2 regions of the Serratia entomophila genome follow, and region 2 is predicted to be linked to the other one. Evidence: riboswitches for the same ligand, from Rfam matches in the RefSeq annotation. Region 2 holds a riboswitch; the other holds the start of a gene.
What was found. Region 2 has a riboswitch for magnesium ahead of KHA73_RS07050 (magnesium transporter). Riboswitches for the same ligand answer to the same signal wherever they lie in the genome.
Positions count from the first base shown of each region.

Region 1: another riboswitch for magnesium. It lies ahead of mgtE (magnesium transporter); the one in region 2 lies ahead of KHA73_RS07050 (magnesium transporter).

Region 1 is NZ_CP082787.1:2,563,030-2,573,209, reverse strand. It holds gene KHA73_RS12555 (alpha/beta hydrolase) at 3-1,499, shown strand; gene KHA73_RS12550 (ABC transporter ATP-binding protein) at 1,517-2,554, opposite strand; gene KHA73_RS12545 (ABC transporter permease) at 2,551-4,134, opposite strand; gene KHA73_RS12540 (iron ABC transporter substrate-binding protein) at 4,171-5,187, opposite strand; gene KHA73_RS12535 (COG4705 family protein) at 5,499-6,275, shown strand; gene KHA73_RS12530 (ABC transporter substrate-binding protein) at 6,426-8,048, shown strand; M-box (ykoK) riboswitch at 8,194-8,367, shown strand; gene mgtE (magnesium transporter) at 8,440-9,462, shown strand; gene mgtS (protein MgtS) at 9,594-9,686, shown strand; gene KHA73_RS12515 (hypothetical protein) at 9,798-9,977, shown strand; gene KHA73_RS12510 (cation diffusion facilitator family transporter) at 10,003-10,180, shown strand, end outside.
Region 2 is NZ_CP082787.1:1,424,006-1,434,185, forward strand. It holds gene dld (D-lactate dehydrogenase) at 1-373, opposite strand, end outside; gene map (type I methionyl aminopeptidase) at 450-1,244, opposite strand; gene KHA73_RS07045 (ParD-like family protein) at 1,241-1,444, opposite strand; M-box (ykoK) riboswitch at 2,005-2,175, shown strand; gene KHA73_RS07050 (magnesium transporter) at 2,235-3,245, shown strand; gene ddlA (D-alanine--D-alanine ligase) at 3,468-4,571, shown strand; gene KHA73_RS07060 (ABC transporter substrate-binding protein) at 4,605-5,384, opposite strand; gene KHA73_RS07065 (methionine aminotransferase) at 5,419-6,573, opposite strand; gene KHA73_RS07070 (LysR substrate-binding domain-containing protein) at 6,693-7,622, shown strand; gene bglX (beta-glucosidase BglX) at 7,737-10,034, shown strand; gene KHA73_RS07080 (methyltransferase) at 10,078-10,180, opposite strand, start outside.

The DNA.
Region 1 (10,180 bases), 1.1 Mb from region 2:
TCATGTCAGTACTGCGTATTCTGGTGTTGCTTGCCGCCGCCGCCAATCTGCCCGCCTTAGCCAAACCCTTGCTTCACGTCGCCGCGCCGGAAAGCGGCATCCGCTGGCAATCCTGCCTGAACAGCGGCTTTCAGCGCTGGTTTGACGATGCACCGCCCCCAGGGCTGCGCTGCGGCTACGTCGAGGCGCCGCTGGTTTACCAGACGCATGCCGGGCATGCGCCGCCGGGCAACGGCAATGAAAGCGTGCGGCTGGCGTTGACCCTGTTACCGGCGACCGGGCCGAAGAAAGGCAGCCTGGTGGTGATCGGCGGCGGCCCGGGGTTGCCGGGCATCAATCCGCAGTTGGCCGACGACGCACGGGTGGCCCGGTTGAGAAAATCTTACGACATCATCGGCTACGATCCGCGCGGCGTGGGGCAGTCTACGCCGAAGATCTCTTGCCAACTGGCGGAAAACGACGAAACGCCGTCGCCGAACGACAACGACATAGCCGGCGCGGAGCAGCAGGTGCGCAACATCATCGACGCCTGCATTAAGCGCACCGGCGCCGACGTGTTGCAGCATATCGGCACCGACGAAGCGGTCGACGATCTGGACGCGATCCGCCACGCGCTTGGCGAACCGGCGTTGACCGCCGTGGCCTACTCTTACGGCACCAAAGTGGCGGCGCTGTATGCCGAGCGCTATCCGAAGAAAACCCGCGCGCTGGTGCTGGACGGCGTGGTGGACCTTGCCGAAGACGACTTTACCCAACGGATGAATCAGGAGCGGGGCTACCAGCAAAGCTTCCTGCGTTTTGCCGCCTATTGCGACAAAACCGACAGTTGCCCGCTGCCTGCCGACGCCAATCGGGCGATGCAGGTGTACCATGAGATGCTGCGCAAACTGCACGATCATCCTTTTGTCACCCAGGCCGGTTACGAGATCTCCGCCGACGACGTGCTCACGGTCACCCGTTCGCTGTTGCCGTGGCCGGAGCGTTGGCATGAGCTGGCCACCTTGCTGCATCAGCTCGACGCCGGCATCGCCGGCCAACAGGTTTCCGATCTGATTGACGAGAGCTATTCACCGGATGCCGATGATGCGCTGAACGTTATCACCTGCGCCGACGTCGCCGACCCGGGCGCCGATCCGCAGCGGCTGCGCCGCCAGCGCCAGGAAATCAACACCGCCGCGATGTTCGCTCACTACCTGCCGCTGCATGAATATCCGCTGGAAATGTGCGATCTGTGGCCGTACCGCGGCAAGGACAGGCCGCATGCGCCGGTGGTTTCGCCGGCGCTGCCGCCGCTGTTGTTCGTCGCTCAGCGTTACGATCCGGCCACGCCGTACCGCAATGCGCAGGTGATGGCCAGCAGGTTCAAAAGCCCGTTGATCACCCGCGAACGGGACGGGCATACGCTGGTGCTGAACGGTATCGATCGCTGCGTGGATGAAAGCGTGGTGGATTACCTGCTGGCGCCGAAAAAACCGCGGCGAGATAAGGTTTGCCGCTAAGGCGGCAGACCATGAGGTTACCCGGCAAAAATATGTGCCCGCCCCAGTATGTTCAGGCTGACGCGAGAGCCGGCGCGGATCCCTTCGCGGCTGACGGTTTTAATTTCGATGTCGTCGTCGCTGCCTGGCATACGCAGGTTGAGGGTGGAAACAAAACCGGCGAAGTCGACGCTGGAGACCACCGCCTGATCGGGCTGCGACGGGTCTGACAGCCCGATTTGAATCTGTTCCGGGCGCAGCATGATGCGCGCCGGCCCGCTGCGGCGGTGGTCGTCCACGGCGATGCGGCCCAGCACGCAATCGGCCCAGCCGTGCGCCAGTTCGGCGGAAAGCACCAGCGTTTCGCCCAGGAAAGCGGCGGTGGGTTCATCTACCGGCCGCAGATAAAGATCCTGCGGCGCGCCCACCTGCGCCAACCGGCCGCTGCGCATTACCGCCACCTGATCGGCAAACGACAAGGCTTCGCTTTGGTCGTGAGTGACCAGGATCGAGGCCACCCCGGCTTCCGCCAGCAGCTCGGCCACCGCCTTGCGGGTCGCCGCCCGCAGGCCGGTATCCAGCGCCGAGAACGGCTCGTCCAGCAGCATCAGCCGCGGCCGCTGCGACAGCGCGCGGGCCAGCGCCACGCGTTGCTGTTGGCCGCCGGAAAGCTCGTGCGGCCACAGGGCGCCCAAACGCCGGTCGAGCGCCACCATCTCCATCAGCGCGTCGATACGCTGCTGTTTATCGCGTTTGCTGCCCTTCAGGCCAAAGCCGATATTGCCTGCGACGGTAAAATGCGGGAAAAGCGCGCCGTCCTGCGGCACAAAACCAATGCCGCGCAGATGCGCCGGCACCCAGGCGCCGCCGTTGCCCATCGGCTGGCCCTGCAGCAACACCTGGCCGCCGTCCGGTATTTCAAAGCCGGCGATAATGCGCAGCAGGGTGGTTTTCCCCGATCCGGAAGGGCCGACTATCGCCGTGCGGCTGCCCGGTGAAACCCGCAGATCAACGTGCTCAAGCACCCTGACGGAGTTGTACGACTTACCTATGCCATGCAGTTCAAGCGTGCTCATAATCCCGCCGTGCGTTTAGATTGAGAATAAAGAAGCCAGGTGAGTGGCAAGGACAGCGCCACCATCATCAGCGCGTAAGGGGCGGCGGCCACGTAATCGATCTCGCTGGTCAGCGCCCAAAAACCGCTAGCCAGCGTGCGGGTGCCGTTGGGCGCCAGCAGCAGCGTAGCCGTCAGCTCGTTGGATATCGCCAAAAATACCAGCGCCGCGCCGGCCGCCGCACCAGGCGCCGCCAGGCGCAGGGTGGTGCTCCACAACGCCTGCGCCGGCGAACGGCCGAGGCTGCGGGCGACGTTCTCCAGCTCGACCGGCGCCTGAGCGATACCGGCCCGCAGGTTGATCAGCGCCCGCGGCATAAACATCAGCAGGTAGGCCAGCAGCAGGGTAATTTCGGTCTGGTAGATAGGCCGGAAGCTGTGGATGCTGATGGTGACCAGCGCCAGCGCCACCACGATGCCGGGCAGCGAGCTGGTGACATAGTTGCAGCCTTCCAGCAGCCGGTACAGCCGCGCCGGGTATCGCACCGACAACCAGGCCATCGGAATGGCGCACAGCGTGATCAGCAGGGCACCGCCGGCGGACAGCGACAGCGTCTGCAGCAGCGCAGGCCAAAGTTCGGCGTTGCGCCAGGCGTCGATGCCGCCTAAGGTCAGCCAGCGCGCCAGGGTGATAAAGGGCACGCCCAGCGTCAGCGCGCTCAGCCCGATGGGCAACAGCAGGCAACCGGCGGCCAGCGGGGCGGAAAGGCGCCGAGGCGCCTGGCTGCGTGCGCTGCCGGATCCGACGCGCGCATAGCGCGCACGGCCGCGGCTGGAGGCTTCCAGCAACAATAACCCCAGGCAACACAATACCAGCACCCCGGCCAGCATATTGGCCGCCGGGCCGTTAAAGGTCGACTGGAACTGATCGAAGATCGCGGTGGTGAAGGTGTCGAAACGAATCATCGCATACAGGCCGTATTCCGCCAGCAGGTGCAGGGCGATCAGCAACGAGCCGCCCCAAACCGCCAGCTTGAGCTGCGGCAGCACTACGCGGCAGAATACCGCCAGCGGCCTGGCGCCCAGCGAGGTGGCGACGTCTTCGATGCCGGGATCCAGCCGCCGCAGCACGGCGGCGGCCGGCAGATAAATAAAGGGGAAATAGGCGAGCACCGAGATAAATACCCCGGCGCTCAGGCCGTGCAGCGAGGGAACCAGGCTGATCCAGGCATAGCTTTGCACAAAGGCCGGCACCGCCAGCGGCGCGGTGGCCAGCACCGACCAAAGCCGGCGGCCCGGCAAGGTGGTGCGCTCGGTCAGCCAGGCCAGCGCCACCCCGAGAATGGCGCACACCGGCAGCGTGCACACCACCAACAGAAGGGTGTTCAGCAGCAGTTCGGCCACCCGGGGGCGGAACACCAGCGTTTTAACCGTTTGCCAGCCGGTTTCAAACGCCACGCCGATGACAAATCCCAGCGGCAGCAGCGCCAGCAGGGACAGCAGCAGCGCGGAGATCACCACGAATGGCCCGGGCCGCTGGTGACGCTGCAAAACAGAATAACGCCGCTTTAGCTCTGCGGCGTTGATGCTCAGGTTAGCCATAAGGTTCAAAAACTCTCGGTACGCTTGAAAGCCGCCTTACAGCAGGCCGGCCTCGGTCATCAGCTCAACGACTTTTTTACCGTTCAACTGTGCGGCGTTAACCTTCGGCGCATCCAGATCTTTTAGCGGCACCAGTTTAGGGTTGGAAGCGGCGCCGACGCCAACGGCGTATTCGAAGGCATTATTGGTGCGCAGAATATCCTGGCCGTTTTTACCGGTGATCCATTTGATAAAGGCCTGCGCCTGTTGCTGATGCTTGCTGGAGGCCAGTACGCCGCCGCCGGAGAGGCTGACGAATGCGCCCGGATCCTGATGTTTGAAGTAATACAACTTGATGTTTTTGCTGTTTTCACCGGTTTTCGCGCCGTCTACAAACGGGTAGTAGTGGTAAATTACGCCGCTGTCGATTTGGCCGGCGTTAACCGCTTTCATTACCGTGCTGTTGCCCTTATAGGCGGTGAAGTTGGTTTTCATCGCTTTCAACCATTCCAGCGTCGCTTTTTCGCCTTTCAGCTCCAGCAGCGCGCTGACGATTGCCTGGAAATCGGCGCCGGAAGGCGATGCGGCCCAGCGGCCTTTCCATTCAGGCCTGGCCAGATCCAACAGCGACTTGGGCAGCTGCGCCTCGCTCAGTTTTGCCGGGTTGTAGACGAAGACGGTAGAGCGCGCGGCGATGCCGATCCAGCGGCCGTGGTCCGGGCGGTACTGCGGTTCCACCTGATTCAGCGTCGCGGCCTCCAGCGGTGCGAACAGCCTGGCGCGGTCTACCAGCACCATCGCCGGGGAGTTTTCCGTGAGGAAGACGTCGGCGGGCGAGGCGCTGCCTTCCTGCACCAGCTGGTTGCCCAGCTCGCTGTCACCGCCGTTGCGCAGCGTGACCTTGATGCCGGTATCCTTGGTGAAACCCTCTACCCAGGACTTCACCAGATTTTCGTGTTGAGCGTTGTAAATAACGATGCCTTTATCGGCAGACTCCGCCTGGGCGGTGAAGGCCGGCAGCATCGACGAAACCAGCAGGGCAAGGGGGCCGAGAGAGGAAATACGCAGCTTCATATGGTTATCCTTTTTAACGACGGGAGAAGAAAGGCGATATCGCCTGGCAAGCGCAATCAGCCCGATTTTAATCAGGAATATTAATAATGATAGTGAAAATGATTCGTATTAATTTATTTTTTGAGTTCGCTCACTAATCGACCCCTCCTAAGGAAAAATTAAGTTTCAACCGCAATACTCTGTGCTGATTGCCGAATGTCACCCGGGTTCGCGAGGGGGTAAAGACAACCTAATCAGATATCGCTTCTTAAGGGAAAGCTAAGTATCGGAGGTGATACTGGCTGGGTGTTTTTCCATTTACGGAGTGGGTTATGCTGTCACCTAAGGCAAAGAATGCGCTTCACCGGTTGAATAAAGTGCCGGAAGTCACCTTATTTTTCTGGCTGATCAAAATGATGTCCACCACGGTGGGGGAAACGGCCGCCGATTATCTCAATATGGATCTTAATTTCGGCTTGACCAAGACTTCGTTGATTACCGGCGGCTTGTTGCTGGCGGCGCTGTTTTTCCAAATTCGCGCTCGACGTTATCTTCCCCCGCTGTACTGGATCGCCGTGGTGCTGATCAGCGTCTTCGGCACGTTAATCACTGATAATCTGACTGACCATTTTGGCGTCTCGCTGGCATTTTCCACCGGCCTGTTCAGCCTGTTGCTGGCCGCAACCTTCGTCATTTGGCATCGGAGCGAACGCACGCTTTCCATTCACGCCATCGATACACCCAAACGGGAGTTGTTTTATTGGTTGGCTATCTTGTTCACCTTCGCGCTCGGCACCGCCGCCGGTGACTGGGTGGCGGAAGGATGGCGGCTGGGCTACGTCAATTCGGCCTGGTTGTTCGGCGCGCTGATTGCCGTTACCGCCGCCGCGCATTATCTGTTCAAGGCCAACAGCATACTCTGTTTCTGGATAGCCTATGTGCTGACGCGGCCCTTTGGCGCCTCCTGCGGCGATCTGCTCTCGCAGCCGGTCGATAATGGCGGCCTTGGGTTGGGCGCAGCCAGCACCAGCGGCCTGTTTTTGGTGGTGATTATCAGCCTGGTCACTTATTTGACGTTGATGCAAAGGCGCCGGCGGGGCTTCAGTTAAGGTTGCTTCAAAGACTGCGCCGGTATTACCTTGATAATGAAAGAAATTCATCACGGCTTTTGGTTATGAGTCATAGCGATTAATGATTTAATTTATTTCACTGCTTCAGTGAATATTAGCGACGACAAAATACTTATCAGGGATATCGTCGTGAAACATTCATTCAATACCAAGATTCTGGCTGGTTTAATCGTCTGCTCTTTGTCGCCGGTGGCCGGCGTTAGCGCCGCAGAGGTGCCGGCCGGCGTCAAGCTGGCGGAAACCCAGGAGCTGGTGCGCGCCAACGGCTATGAGCCGGCGACGCTGGACCCTAACCTGGCCGAAAGCAACGTGGAGTTTTACATCTTCAACGATCTGTTCGAAGGGCTGTTGCGGGTGGGCAAAAAAGGCGAGGTGATCCCGGCGCTGGCAGAGAAATGGGAGCAACAGGGCAACGTCTGGACCTTCCATCTGCGGCCGCAGGCCAAGTGGTCCAACGGCGATCCCGTTACCGCCGGCGATTTCGTCTACAGCTGGCGGCGCCTGACCGACCCGAAAACCGCTTCGCCGTACGGCAGCTATCTGGCCTCGGCCTATGTGCTCAACGCGGCGGAGATCAACGCCGGCAGCAAGCCGCCGAGCGAGCTGGGGGTGAGGGCGCTGGATGCGCATACGCTGCAGGTGACGCTTGCCGAACCCAATTCTTATTTGCTGAAGCAGTTGGTGCATTTCCCGGTACTGCCGGTGAATCAAAAGGTGGTGGAAAAGTACGGCAAAGACTGGACCCAGCCGGCGCATTTTGTCGGCAACGGCGCGTTTCGCCTCAGCCAGTGGGTGGTGAATGAGAAGCTGGTGGTGGAGCGCAATCCACAATACTGGGACAACGCCAATACCCGGCTGAACAAGGTTACTTTCCTGCCGCTGCAAGGGTTCCCCGAAGTCGCACGTTTCCGCGCCGGTGAAATCGAACTGGGTTACACCACGCCGCCGGAGCTGTATCAACGGCTGAAGAAAACCCTGGGAGATGAGCAGTTGGTGACCTATCCGCTGTTGTCCACCAGCTACTTTGCGTTTAACAACCAGCAGGCGCCGTTTAATGACGTGCGCGTGCGGCAGGCGCTTAATCTGGCGCTGGACAAGGACATTATCGCCGGCAAGGTGCTGGGCTACGGCCAACAGCCGGCCTGGACCTTCACCCCCACCGGGGCGGGCGGCTATAGCCTGAAAGCGGGCGAAGCGGCGGGTTGGACGCGTGAACAGCGCCTCGCGCAGGCGCAAAAGCTGCTGGCGGAGGCCGGCTTTAACGCCGCTAATCCGCTGCGCTTTACCCTGTTGTACAGCAACGACGCTACCATCAAGAAAATCGTCATCGCCAGCAGCGCGATGTGGAAAAAGAACCTTGGCGTCGAGGCCAGGTTGCAAAGCCAGGAGCGCAAGGTCACCCTGGACAGCATTAACCGCGGGCAGTACAGCGTGGCCTTTACCCGCTGGCTGGCGGACTACAACGATCCTTCCACCTTCCTGAACGTTTTCCGTTCCGCCAGCAGTGAAAACAGCCCCAAGTACCGCAACGGGAACTATGACCGCATTCTGCATCAGGCCACCGCGGCGCAAACGCCGCAGCAGGTGCAGCACTATTTCCAGCAGGCGGAAGACTTGCTGGCGGCGGATACGCCGGTGGCGCCGGTCTATTATGAAGCGAACGCCACGTTGGTCAAACCCTATGTGAAGGGCATCGACTTTACGCGGCAGGGAGCATTGTATGATAAGAACGCCTATATTGTTGCGCACTGAATAATAAATAAAACCGGCCGATTAACATCGGCCTTTTTTATGGATTTCATTCTAAATAACAGTTTCCTAAATACTCCATAAACGGCAGAGAACATTTCCTTCCCGGTGAGAGAAACACCGCCTATACTGCGCCGGTAGTTTATATGCAGTATCTCGTTTGGCGAGGCTCCTATACAAACACAGGTTACTGATCTGACGACATCGAGAGATGCCCAAGGTTAAGACAGGCTTTATCGGATTAAGGTTCAGCCCAAGGTAACTTCTGATTTATCGATCGGATACGTTGTATAGTGCTAAAACCTGGACGCGGAGATAGGCTGTCTGCACTCCCTCTTTGGTTGCGCCCCTATGCGATTCGCTGTTGAAGTTTAAACAGAAATAGGGACTAACAATGAACAAGTCACATCAACAATACCTTTCCCCGGCGCTGGCCGACGGCGACGCTCTCGATGAGTCTTCTGTCGCCGGCTATATGACCGCCGATTTTATTACCGTTCCCGGCAATATGACGGTTAATAAAGCCAGGGCGTATTTTCTTTCACAGTTAAAAACGGATGAAATTCCCACCCAGCTGTTTATCACCGCGGACGATTATCATTTGCGCGGCACGCTGTCGGTAAAAAAGCTGCTGCAGTGCGAAGATGACGATAAAGCCGTTGGCGTGATGATGAATCACAGCTACTTCCATGTTTCGCCCGAAGACGACCGCAACGACGTCGCGCATTTGCTGGGCAAGGGCGGGCTGGACGTGGTGCCGGTGGTGGCCAACAACACGCTGGTCGGCGTGCTCGGCGAGCGGGAAATCGCCCGTCTGCTCGAAGACGAAAATACCGAAGACGCGCAGCGCCAGGGCGCCAGCCTGCCGTTGGACAAACCCTATCTGGAGACCAGCCCCTGGGCGCTGTGGCGTAAAAGATCGGTGTGGCTGCTGATGCTGTTCGTTGCCGAAGCCTATACCGGCAACGTGCTGAAGGCATTTGAAGATCAGTTGGAAGCGGCGATTGCGCTGGCGTTTTTCATCCCGTTGCTGATCGGCACCGGCGGCAACAGCGGCACTCAGATCACCTCGACGCTGGTGCGCGCCATGGCGCTGGGCGAGGTGAGCCTGCGCAATCTGGGGGCGGTGATCCGCAAGGAGGTCTCTACCTCGCTGCTGATTGCCGTGACCATCGGCATCGCGGCCTGGGTGCGCGCCTGGATCATGGGGGTGGGCGTCGACGTCACGCTGGTGGTCAGCCTGTCGCTGGTGGCGATCACCCTGTGGAGCGCCATAGTATCGTCTATCATCCCGATGCTGCTCAAACGGCTGGGTATCGATCCGGCGGTGGTGTCGGCGCCCTTTATCGCCACCTTTATCGACGGCACCGGCCTGATTATTTACTTCAAAATCGCCCAGTACGTATTGGGCATTTAACCGAACCCCGCCTTAATCGGGCGGGGATGTTATCAAATGATGAGGAGGGCGTTAAACGCAATGGGCAAAGACCGAATCCGCTTTTTAATTAAAGAGGTTTTTATCGATAACAGTTAACCGAGGACAAAATAATGGGAAACATGACGATTTTTATAGGATTCCTGGGAATGATCAGCTCACTGGGCCTGCTGGCCGCCTATATGAGCACCAAATGGGATGATTAATGAACGCTAAAGATCCGCCTAGAGGCATCCTCCCCGTAACGGTTTTATTTTTTTATGGGGAGGATTTAATGGAACGCTGAAAGCGTTGCCGAAGAATGGAGTGTAACGATCATGATGATGCTTATCCTTGGATTACTCTACGCAATTTTAATGATTTCCGTTGGCGTAAATGAAATCTATTACACCACCACGGGAAAATCGGAATTTCTTACCAGTTTGATGTTAACCTTCTCAGGCAGCATGCTGCTGGTCGCCTTTGTCTGGCAATTATCCGCTAAAGTAAAAAAATAAATCACCACCGAATGTGAGCCGCATGATGCAAAATGAAAAACTGATCGTGGCCAGAAACTCGATGATCGCCAGCGGGTTGTTGGCTGTAGGGAAGTTTGTCGCCGGTATCTTTACCGGCAGTATTGGCCTGATATCCGAAGGGATCCACTCTTTTACCGATTTTATCGCCACCAGCATTACCTGGCTGGCGGTGCGCATCAGCG
Region 2 (10,180 bases):
CCAGCTGGTTCAGCGTGCTGCCGGGGAAGCCGATCACCTGTTTGCCGTTGTCCAGCACCTGAACGTGGTCGAGGCGCAGGGTGCTGACGATAACGATATCGCGGTCGTAGTCGTTGCCGCTGGGCGTTGAGCCTTCGGTCAAACCGGTGTTGGCCGCCTGCATGATGACAATCTTGTCGGCGGCCACGCAGGCCTCCAGAATGCGCCAAAGCTGCAGCAGGCGGGTGGGGAAGACTACCGCCAGCGCCTTGCCTTCGCCGGAGCGGAAGCCCTTGCGGTACCGTTCGGTGCTGCGTTCGCCGGTCAGCAACTGCGGGCCGCCGACGATGTCTTTAAGCTGATTGAGAAACGCCTCGCTGGAGGACTGCGTCATGCCGATCTCCCTTCGTAACCCGTAGGTTTTAGTAAGTTGTTAGCTTATTAGCCTGTTAATTTATTGGCTTAATAATTTAATATCTTTCGGCGTAGCCGGCACGGCGCTCTTCGTCGCGCAGGGTCAGAATTTCCACGCCGTCGGCGGTAACCGCCAGGGTGTGTTCCCACTGGGCAGACAGCTTTTTGTCGCGTGTCACTACCGTCCAGCCGTCTTTCTTCTGCTTGATGCGGTGGTCGCCCTGGTTAATCATCGGCTCGATGGTGAACACCATACCCTCCTGCAACGCCATGCCGGTGCCCGGTTGGCCGAAGTGCAGCACCGCCGGCTCTTCGTGCATATCGCGGCCGATGCCGTGGCCGCAGTACTCACGCACGATGCTGTAGCCGGCCTGCTCGGCGTGCTGCTGAATGGCGTGGCCGATATCCCCCAGGGTAGCGCCCGGTTTCACCGCGCGGATGCCCTGCCACAGCGATTCGTATACGTTGTTCACCAGGCGTTTGGCCAGCGGCGTAACCTGGCCGATACAGTACATTTTGCTGGAGTCGGCGATGTAGCCGCCGTTTTCCAACGTGATGTCGACGTTGACTATCATGCCGGCACGCAGGATCTTGCTGACGGAGGGAATGCCGTGGCACACCACTTCGTCTATCGAGGTATTCAGCACATAGGGGAAATCATACTGCCCCTTGCTGGCCGGCCGCGATTTCAATTCGTTGACGATAAACGCCTCGGCGCGATCGTTAATTTCCATGGTGGAAATGCCTTCGACAATCACCTCATCGAGCATAGCAAACACTCTGGCCAGCAGGGCGCCAGAGTGACGCATTTTGGCAATCTCTTCCGGCGTTTTGATCACAATCTCTTTCACCCGACAATCTCCTTCAGCGTCAGCGCGTTATCTTTCATCATCTTTTTCACCAGCTGCGGGTAGGTCAGCTCCGGGTGGAACTCGGCCAGCATGCCGATCTTGATCCAGTACTCGGCCTGCGCGTTGATCGAGCGCGTCATGGTCAGGCTGGCCAGGCGCAGATCGTCATGCAGCGCGTCTGAAATTTTTACGATGCCCATCGGCGGCTCCTGTAGTGAACAATATACGAAATGTATACGTTTTGGATGGCGACGGTTTGACATTATGTGGCGTAAGGCGCCGATTGCCGCGGCGCGCGGGGGAGGCACTGCCGGCGTACCGGCAGTGATGAAAGGGGCGGTTTTTCAGTTAAACAAATAGAACCTGGCGAGAATTAGAGCGATCAAAATTAACATCGCCATTATGCTGCGTCGTAGCGTTTTCATATTTTCATCCGTTTTTTATTACATGGCCTATACCAGCGGTTGAACCGGTGATGATGTTTTATTTTTACGTTGTAGCTGCCGATTAAGAGGAATTAATTTACGAAAAATCGGGTGTGAATAAAATACCCGGCGACATGTCAGTTTCTGTAATAGTGATTATTCTTTTGTAAATCAGGAGGTCGTTAATAGCGGTGCCGATTTGTGGGTTAATTTAAATTCACCTGTGAAAATAATTAATTAATGATGTTAATTACTTGAGCCTTATATAAACCGCCTGTCAACAACAGACCTGTTGGTCATATAGGGTAAGGAAAAAACGGCATAATTCCCTCGCTTTACGATCTCGTTATGGCGAGGCTCCTATATGAACACAAGTTATCGCCCTGGCGGCATCGAGAGAGGCCGCCAAGGGTAAAACAAGCGCTAGCCGAATCAAGGCATTGCTAAGGTAACTTCCCCCCGGGGATACGTTGTATAGTGCTAAACCCAAGACGTGGGGATCCGCTTATGCTTTCCTGTCTTGTCGCCCCTATGAGGTTTTATCTTTCTATAGGGAGTATTTTCAATGTCATATGCCGCACTGCAAACCCATTATGAAAAAGCGCGCTTTGAAGACGACGCTATCGCCCGTTATATGAACAAGAAGTTCTTTGTTCTGCATCACGACCTTTATGTCAGCGAGGCCCGGACCATATTTATAAATCAGCTTTCCAATGACGACCTGCCGGCGCAGATATTTATCGAGGACGGGCTGAAGTTGGTAGGTGTGCTTTCCGTTAAACGCTTATTACAGGAGGAACACGACGACGAACGCATAAAAGACATGATGGAAACCACCTTCTTTCATGTTAAGCCTACCGACGATCGTGAGCATATCGCCGAGCTATTGGCGGCAAGCCATTTGGATATTGTCGCCGTGGTAGACAATGGCCGCTTGGTGGGGTGTCTCACCGAACGTGAAATAGCGCGCATTATTGAAGCGGAAAATACCGAGGACGCCCAATTGCAGGGGGCCAGTTTGCCGCTGGACAAGCCTTATCTCGAAATATCGTCTTTCCAGCTGTGGAAAAAGCGCAGCGTATGGCTGCTGTTGCTGTTCGTGGCTGAAGCTTACACCAGCACCGTTATCCAGCACTTTGAAGAGGCGCTGGAGGCGGCGATCGCCCTTGCCTTCTTTATCCCTTTATTGACGGGCACCGGAGGCAACAGCGGCACGCAGATTACCTCCACCATCGTTCGGGCCATGGCGCTGGGGGAGGTGCGCCTGAGGGATATCGGCAAGGTGCTGCGTAAAGAAATGACCACCTCCATCATGATTGCGCTCACGCTGGCTTGCGCCGGCGCGTTTCGCGGATGGATGATGGGGATAGGTTACGAAATCACGCTTATCGTCAGTTTGACCCTGGTATGCATTACGCTGTGGGCGGCGACCGTTTCCTCCATCATCCCCATGGTGTTAAAGCGTTTCGGCGTCGATCCCGCCGTGGTGTCCGCCCCGTTTATCACCACGCTGATAGACGGCACCGGTTTGGTCATCTACTTCAAAATAGCCCAGTGGACGCTAGGACTGAACTGACCACGGAAACCGGCGCAGGCCGGTTTTTGCCTGGGGTTGGGCAAGACCTCATCAGCGCTTTTCACCGTAAGAAGATTCCTGGTGACAACGATTGCCGCCGCCGGGCATTGCGTTTATTGTGATTATCCTCGTCATACTTGAAGCGGCATCTGCGTTGGATGCCACTGCAATTATTTTGATGACAATGTTTTTTTGCCATGATTTTTCAGAAGGATTTTAGGCGTGACTAAACTACGTGTTGGGGTGATCTTTGGCGGTAAATCGGCTGAGCATGAGGTGTCGCTGCAGTCGGCCAAGAACATTGTGGATGCAATCGACAAAGAGAAGTTTGAGGTCACGCTGCTGGGCATCGACAAACAGGGGCAATGGCACGTCAACGACGCCTCCAACTATCTGCTGAATGCGGAAAACCCGGCGCTGATCGCGCTGAACCGCTCGAATAAGAACGTGGCGCTGATCCCGGGCCAGGAAAAGCAGCAGCTGATCGAAGCGGGCAACGCCGGGGCGCTGAGCCAGCTCGACGTGATCTTCCCGATCGTGCACGGCACGCTGGGGGAAGACGGTTCGCTGCAGGGGCTGCTGCGCATGGCCAATATGCCGTTCGTCGGCGCCGGGGTGCTTGGCTCGGCGGTGAGCATGGACAAGGACGTGACCAAACGCCTGCTGCGCGACGCCGGGCTGGCGGTGGCGCCGTTCGTTACCCTGACGCGCGCTAACCGCGGCAAGTTCAGCTTCGAGCAGTTGAGCGAGCGTTTGGGCCTGCCGCTGTTTATCAAACCGGCTAACCAGGGCTCTTCGGTGGGCGTCAGCAAGGTGCAGGATCGCGCCGGCTTCGACGCGGCGGTGGCGCTGGCGTTCAGCTTCGATCATAAGGTGCTGGTGGAATCGGCGATTGTCGGCCGCGAGATCGAGTGCGCGGTGCTGGGCAACGACGAACCGCAGGCCAGCCTGTGCGGCGAGATTGTGTTGAGCGACGCTTTTTATTCTTACGACACCAAATACATCAATGAGCAGGGCGCTCAGGTGGTGGTGCCGGCGGCCATCGAGCCGGCGGTGAGCGATAAAATTCGCGATGTGGCGCTGAAAGCCTTCAAGGCGCTGGAGTGTTTCGGCCTGGCGCGGGTGGACGTGTTCCTGACGCCGGACAACAACGTGGTGATCAACGAGATCAATACGCTGCCGGGTTTCACCAACATCAGCATGTATCCCAAGCTGTGGGCCGCCAGCGGCATCGGCTACGGCGAATTGATTACGCGTTTGATCGAGCTGGCGCTGGAGCGCCATCAGCAGGATCGCGCGCTGAACAGCTCGGTGTTCGACCGCTAACGGCATCAGGGGCGGTTAAGCCGCCCCTGCAGGTTATTTCACGCTAACGTCGATATCCCCAAAGTACTTCTTCGCCAGTTCGGCGACCTTGCCCTGCTGTTTCACCTTGGCGATCGCCTCATTCAGCTTGTTCTTCAACGCTTCGTCGCCTTTGCGCAGGCCGAAGGCGATGCCTTCACCGAGGATTTTGTCGTCGCTGACCGCATCGCCGACAAAGGCGAAGCCCTTGCCGTCCGGCTGCGACAGGAAACCGCTTTGGCCCGACGGCGCCATCACCAGGGTGGCGTCGAGGCGGCCGGCGGCCAGATCGAGGTAAACCTGATTTTGGTCCTGGTAGGAGACCACGTCCACGCCCTCGGGCGCCCAATGCGCCTTGGCGTAAATTTCCTGAATCGAGCCCTGCAGCACGCCGACGTGCTTGCCCGCCAGCGATTTGGCGTCCGGCAGCAGCTTGCTGTCGGCTTTGGCGATCAGGCGGTTTGGCACCTGGTAAATTGAATCGGTAAAGGCGATCGCCTGGCGACGCTGGTCGGTCACGTTCATCGCCGAGTTGATGGCGTCGAACTTGCGCGCCTGCAGCGCCGGGATCAGGCTGTCGAACGAGGTTTCCACCCAGCTGCACTTCAGCTGGGCGGCGGCGCATACCGCGTTGCCCAGATCGATATCGAAGCCTTCCAGCTTGCCGCTGGCCGATTTGGATTCGAACGGCGGGTACAGCGCCTCCAGGCCGAAGCGCAGGGTATTCTCCGCCGCCAGCGTGGAGCCGGCGGCCAACAGGCATCCTGCGGCGATCAGCGTTTTCAGTGCTTTCATAATCAGTGCCCCTTTCCCATGGTCGAAAAAAAAATTACACCTGGCTCAGACGGCGCGCGCCTTCCAGCAGGGTCTCGTTATCTTTTGAAAAACTCAGCCGGATGATGCCGGTGTCGGTGCCGTCGCTGTAAAAGGCCGACAGCGGGATGCTCGCGACCTTCGCCTCGCGGATTAAGCGCACGGCGAAATCGTTGTCGCTTTCGCTGCTGAAGCCGCTAAAGCGGGCCAACATAAAGAAACTGCCACGGCTGGGCAGTAATTCAAAGCGCGAATCTTGCAGCGCGCTGGCCAACAGATCGCGTTTTTGCTGGTAAAACGCCGCCAGCCCCAGATAGCTCTGCGGGTTGCCCAGCGCCGCGGCGAAGGCGTATTGCATCGGCGTATCGGCGGAGAACACCATAAACTGGTGCACCTTGCGGATCTCGTCCATCAGCGCCGCCGGCGCCATGCAGTAGCCGACGCGCCAGCCGGTGACGTGGTAGGTTTTGCCGAAGGAAGAGACGATCACGCTGCGTTCCGCCAGCTGCGGGTGGCGCGCCATGCTGTGGTGGATGCCGCCGTCGAACACCACGTGCTCGTAAACTTCATCGGACAGGATCACGATGTCGGTATTGCGGGTCAGCGCGGTCAGGCGCTCGATGTCATGTTCGCCGAACACGCTGCCGGTCGGGTTGTGCGGGCTGTTGACGATGATCATCCGCGTTTTGCCGTTGATGGCGGCGGCGACCTCGTCCCAGTCAATGTGCAGATCCTGCAGCGACAGCTTGATAGCCACCGGCGTCGCGCCCTGCAGACGAACGATCGGCGCGTAGCTGTCGAACGCCGGTTCGAAGTAGATCACCTCGTCGCCCGGGTGCACCAGCGCGCCGATCGCTGAGTACAATCCTTCGCTGGCGCTGGCGATCACCGTGATTTCTTCGTCTGCGTCATAGCGTGCGCCATACAATGTTTCGACTTTAGCCGCCAGCGCAGCGCGTAACGCCGCCACGCCGCTCATCGGCGCATATTGGTTATGACCTGCGCGCATGGCTTGCGCCACCGCTTCGACCAGCTGCGGTTCACAGGCGAAGTTGGGGGCGCCCTGCGATAGGTTCAGGGCCTGATGTTCGGCGCTGAGCTGGCCGATCACGGTGAAAATGGTGGTGCCGACGTCCGGCAGTTTCGAGCGACGTGTGCAGGCGCTGTGCATGAAGGGCTCCAGAAAAGGAAGGGGCGTATCGGACGATTAAGCATCAGGCCGGGTGGGCGGACAAGGGAAAGTTTGTCATACTAGCCATGCATGCAAATCATACCTAATTGAGGCCCGCAATGCCGATATCGCTGCCGTCGCTCGACGTATTGAAAACCTTTGTGGCCGTGGCGCAACGCCTCAACTTTACCCATGCCGCCCAGGCGCTGCACCTGACGCAGGGCGCGGTCAGCCGCCAGATCCTCGGGCTGGAGCAGCGATTGGGCTACCCGCTGTTTATCCGCCGGGCGCGCGGCCTGACGCTGACGCCGCAGGGCGCCATGCTGTTGGCGCCGGTGCAGCAGGCGTTGGGGCAGTTGGACGAGGCGCTGGAGCGCGCCGCCGCGCCGCCGGGCACGTTGCGCATCAAATGCCCGACCTGCGCCATGCGTTGGGTGCTGCCGCGCATCATCCGGCTGCAGAACGAGCGGCCGGAAATGCACATCGAGCTGACCGCCTCGGTATCCCACGGGCTGGACTTCGGCGCGGAGCACTTTGACGCCGCGGTGGTGTTCGGCCGGCCGCAGGGCAAAAAGCTGACGGCGCACCACCTGTTCGATGAAATTCTCACCCCGGTCTGCACCCCGTCCTATCTGCCCAGTCTGGCGCGCCCGGCCGCGCTCGCCGATTTGGCGGATAAAACCCTGCTGCACCCGACGCGCGATCGGCGCGACTGGCTGCTGTGGCTGAAGGCGGCGGGGCGCGACGCGCTGCCCTCCGGCAAGGCGCAGCACTTCGACACGCTCGATCTGGCGATGAGCGCCGCGCTGCAGGGGTTTGGCATCGCCATTGGCGATCTGTGCCTGCTGGAGGAAGATATCCAGGCGCAGCGCATCGTCACGCCGTTCCCGCTCAGCGTGGTCAGCGGCGCGGCCTATTATTTGGTCTATCCTGAACGGGCGGCGTTGCCGCCGACATTAGCCGCGCTGGTGAGTTTCCTCGGCGAGGAGGCCGCCAATAGCCGCGCCCGGCAGCGGAAAACCCTTTCCGCCGGCTGTAACGCTTTGTAAATATTAACGATGCGAATTCCCTTTGCGATGAAACAGAGTGTGGCAAACTGTTTCCTCACATTGATTAACCTCCCGCGGCCTTCTGCGGCGGGAACATGCCTGAGATAAAACAATATGAAATGGCTTTGTGTGGTGAGTATGTTGTCCGGTCTGGCCATCAGCCCGGCTTTTGCGCAGGAAACGCCGATAGCGCAGGGCATCCATGCCCAGCAACGCGACGCCTTTGTCTCCAACCTGATGAAACAGATGACGCTGGAAGAGAAAATCGGCCAGCTCAGGCTGATCAGCGTCGGGCCGGATAATCCGAAAGAGGCGATCCGCGACGGCATCAGCAAGGGGCAGATCGGCGCCATTTTCAATACCGTGACCCGGCCGGACATTCGGGCGATGCAGGATCAGGCGATGCAGCTCAGCCGCCTGAAGATCCCGCTGTTCTTCGCCTACGATGTGGTGCACGGCCAGCGCACCGTATTCCCGATCAGCCTCGGGCTGGCGGCCAGCTTCGATCTCGAAGCCATCGCCCTCAGCGGCCGGGTGTCGGCGCAGGAGGCCAGCGACGACGGCCTCAACATGACCTTCTCGCCCATGGTCGACATTACCCGCGATCCTCGCTGGGGCCGGGTTTCCGAAGGTTTCGGCGAAGACACCTGGCTGGTGTCGAAAATCGCCAAAGTGATGGTCGAGGCCTACCAGAACGGCGATCCGTCCAAACCGGGTTCGGTGATGGCCAGCGTCAAACACTTCGCGCTGTACGGCGCGGTTGAAGGCGGCCGCGACTACAACACCGTCGACATGAGCCCGCTGCGCATGTACCAGGATTATCTGCCGCCGTATAAGGCGGCGGTAGACGCCGGCAGCGGCGGGGTGATGGTGTCGCTCAATGCGATCAACGGCATACCGGCCACCGCCAACCCCTGGCTGCTGAAAGACCTGCTGCGCGACCAGTGGGGCTTCAAGGGCATTACCATCAGCGACCACGGCGCGATTAAGGAGCTTATCAAACACGGCGTGGCGGAAGATGCGCGCGACGCGGTGCGGCTGGCGATCACCTCCGGCGTCGATATGAGCATGAGCGATGAGTATTACGACAAATACCTGCCGGGGTTGGTGAAGGACGGGCTGGTGTCGGAAAGCGATATCGACCGTGCCTGCCGCGACGTGCTGAACACCAAATACGATATGGGGCTGTTCAAGGATCCGTACAATCATCTGGGGCCGGTGGGGTCCGATCCGCAGGACACCAACGCCGAAAGCCGCCTGCACCGCGCCGAAGCGCGAGTGGTGGCGCGCAAGACGCTGGTGCTGCTGAAGAACGACAAACAAACGCTGCCGCTGAGCAAGCAGGCGACTATTGCCCTGGTCGGGCCGATGGCCGACAGCCAGCGCGACGTGATGGGCAGTTGGTCGGCCGCCGGGGTGAGCAATCAATCGGTGACGATCCGCGCGGGGCTGGAGCAGGCGGTGGGCGACAAGGCGAAAATCCTCTACGCCAAGGGCGCCAACCTCACGCAGGACAAGAGCATCATCGATTTCCTGAACGAGTATGAGCCGGCGGTGGTGTTCGACGCCCGGCCGCCGCAGCAGATGATCGACGAAGCGGTGCAGGCGGCCAACCAGGCCGACGTGGTGGTGGCGGTGGTGGGCGAGTCGCAGGGGATGGCGCACGAAGCTTCGAGCCGCGCGGATATCACCATTCCGCAGAGCCAGCGCGATCTGATCGCCGCGCTGAAGGCCACCGGCAAGCCATTGGTGTTGGTGCTGATGAACGGCCGGCCGCTGGCGCTGAGCTGGGAAAGCCAGCAGGCGGATGCGATGCTGGAAACCTGGTACAGCGGCACCGAGGGCGGCAACGCGGTGGCCGACGTGCTGTTCGGCGACTACAACCCGTCGGGCAAGCTGCCGATGACCTTCCCGCGTTCGGTCGGCCAGATCCCGCTGTACTACAACCATCTGAATACCGGACGCCCGTTCGGCAAGGAGAACCCGGGCAAGTACACCTCGCGTTACTTTGACTCGCCAAACGGCCCGCTGTATCCGTTTGGCTACGGCCTGAGCTACACCAGGTTCAGCCTGTCGGGCCTGAAGCTTTCCAGCCCGACCCTGGAGCGCAACGGTAAAATCACCGCCAGCGTGACGCTGAAGAATACCGGCAAATACGACGGCGCCGCCGTGGTGCAGCTGTATCTGCAGGACGTGACCGCCTCGGTCAGCCGCCCGGTGAAAGAGCTGCGCAACTTCAAAAAAGTGATGCTGAAGGCCGGCCAGTCGCAGCAGGTGGAGCTGCCGATCACCGAGGACTCCCTCAAGTTCTATAACGCCAGCCTGAAGTGGGGCGCGGAACCGGGCAAGTTTAACCTGTTTGTCGGCCTGGATTCCGACGATGTGCAGGCGCAAAGCTTTACGCTGAAATAATATTGACGCACCGCCCCCGGCAAGGGGGCGGTTAATAAGCCGATTATATTTTTTGCGCGGTCACAATGCTGTAATACCCGAGTGAAGGAATAACTTCCACCTGGTTGAATCCGGCCTGAATTAAAATATCGCCAATTTCATTGCCT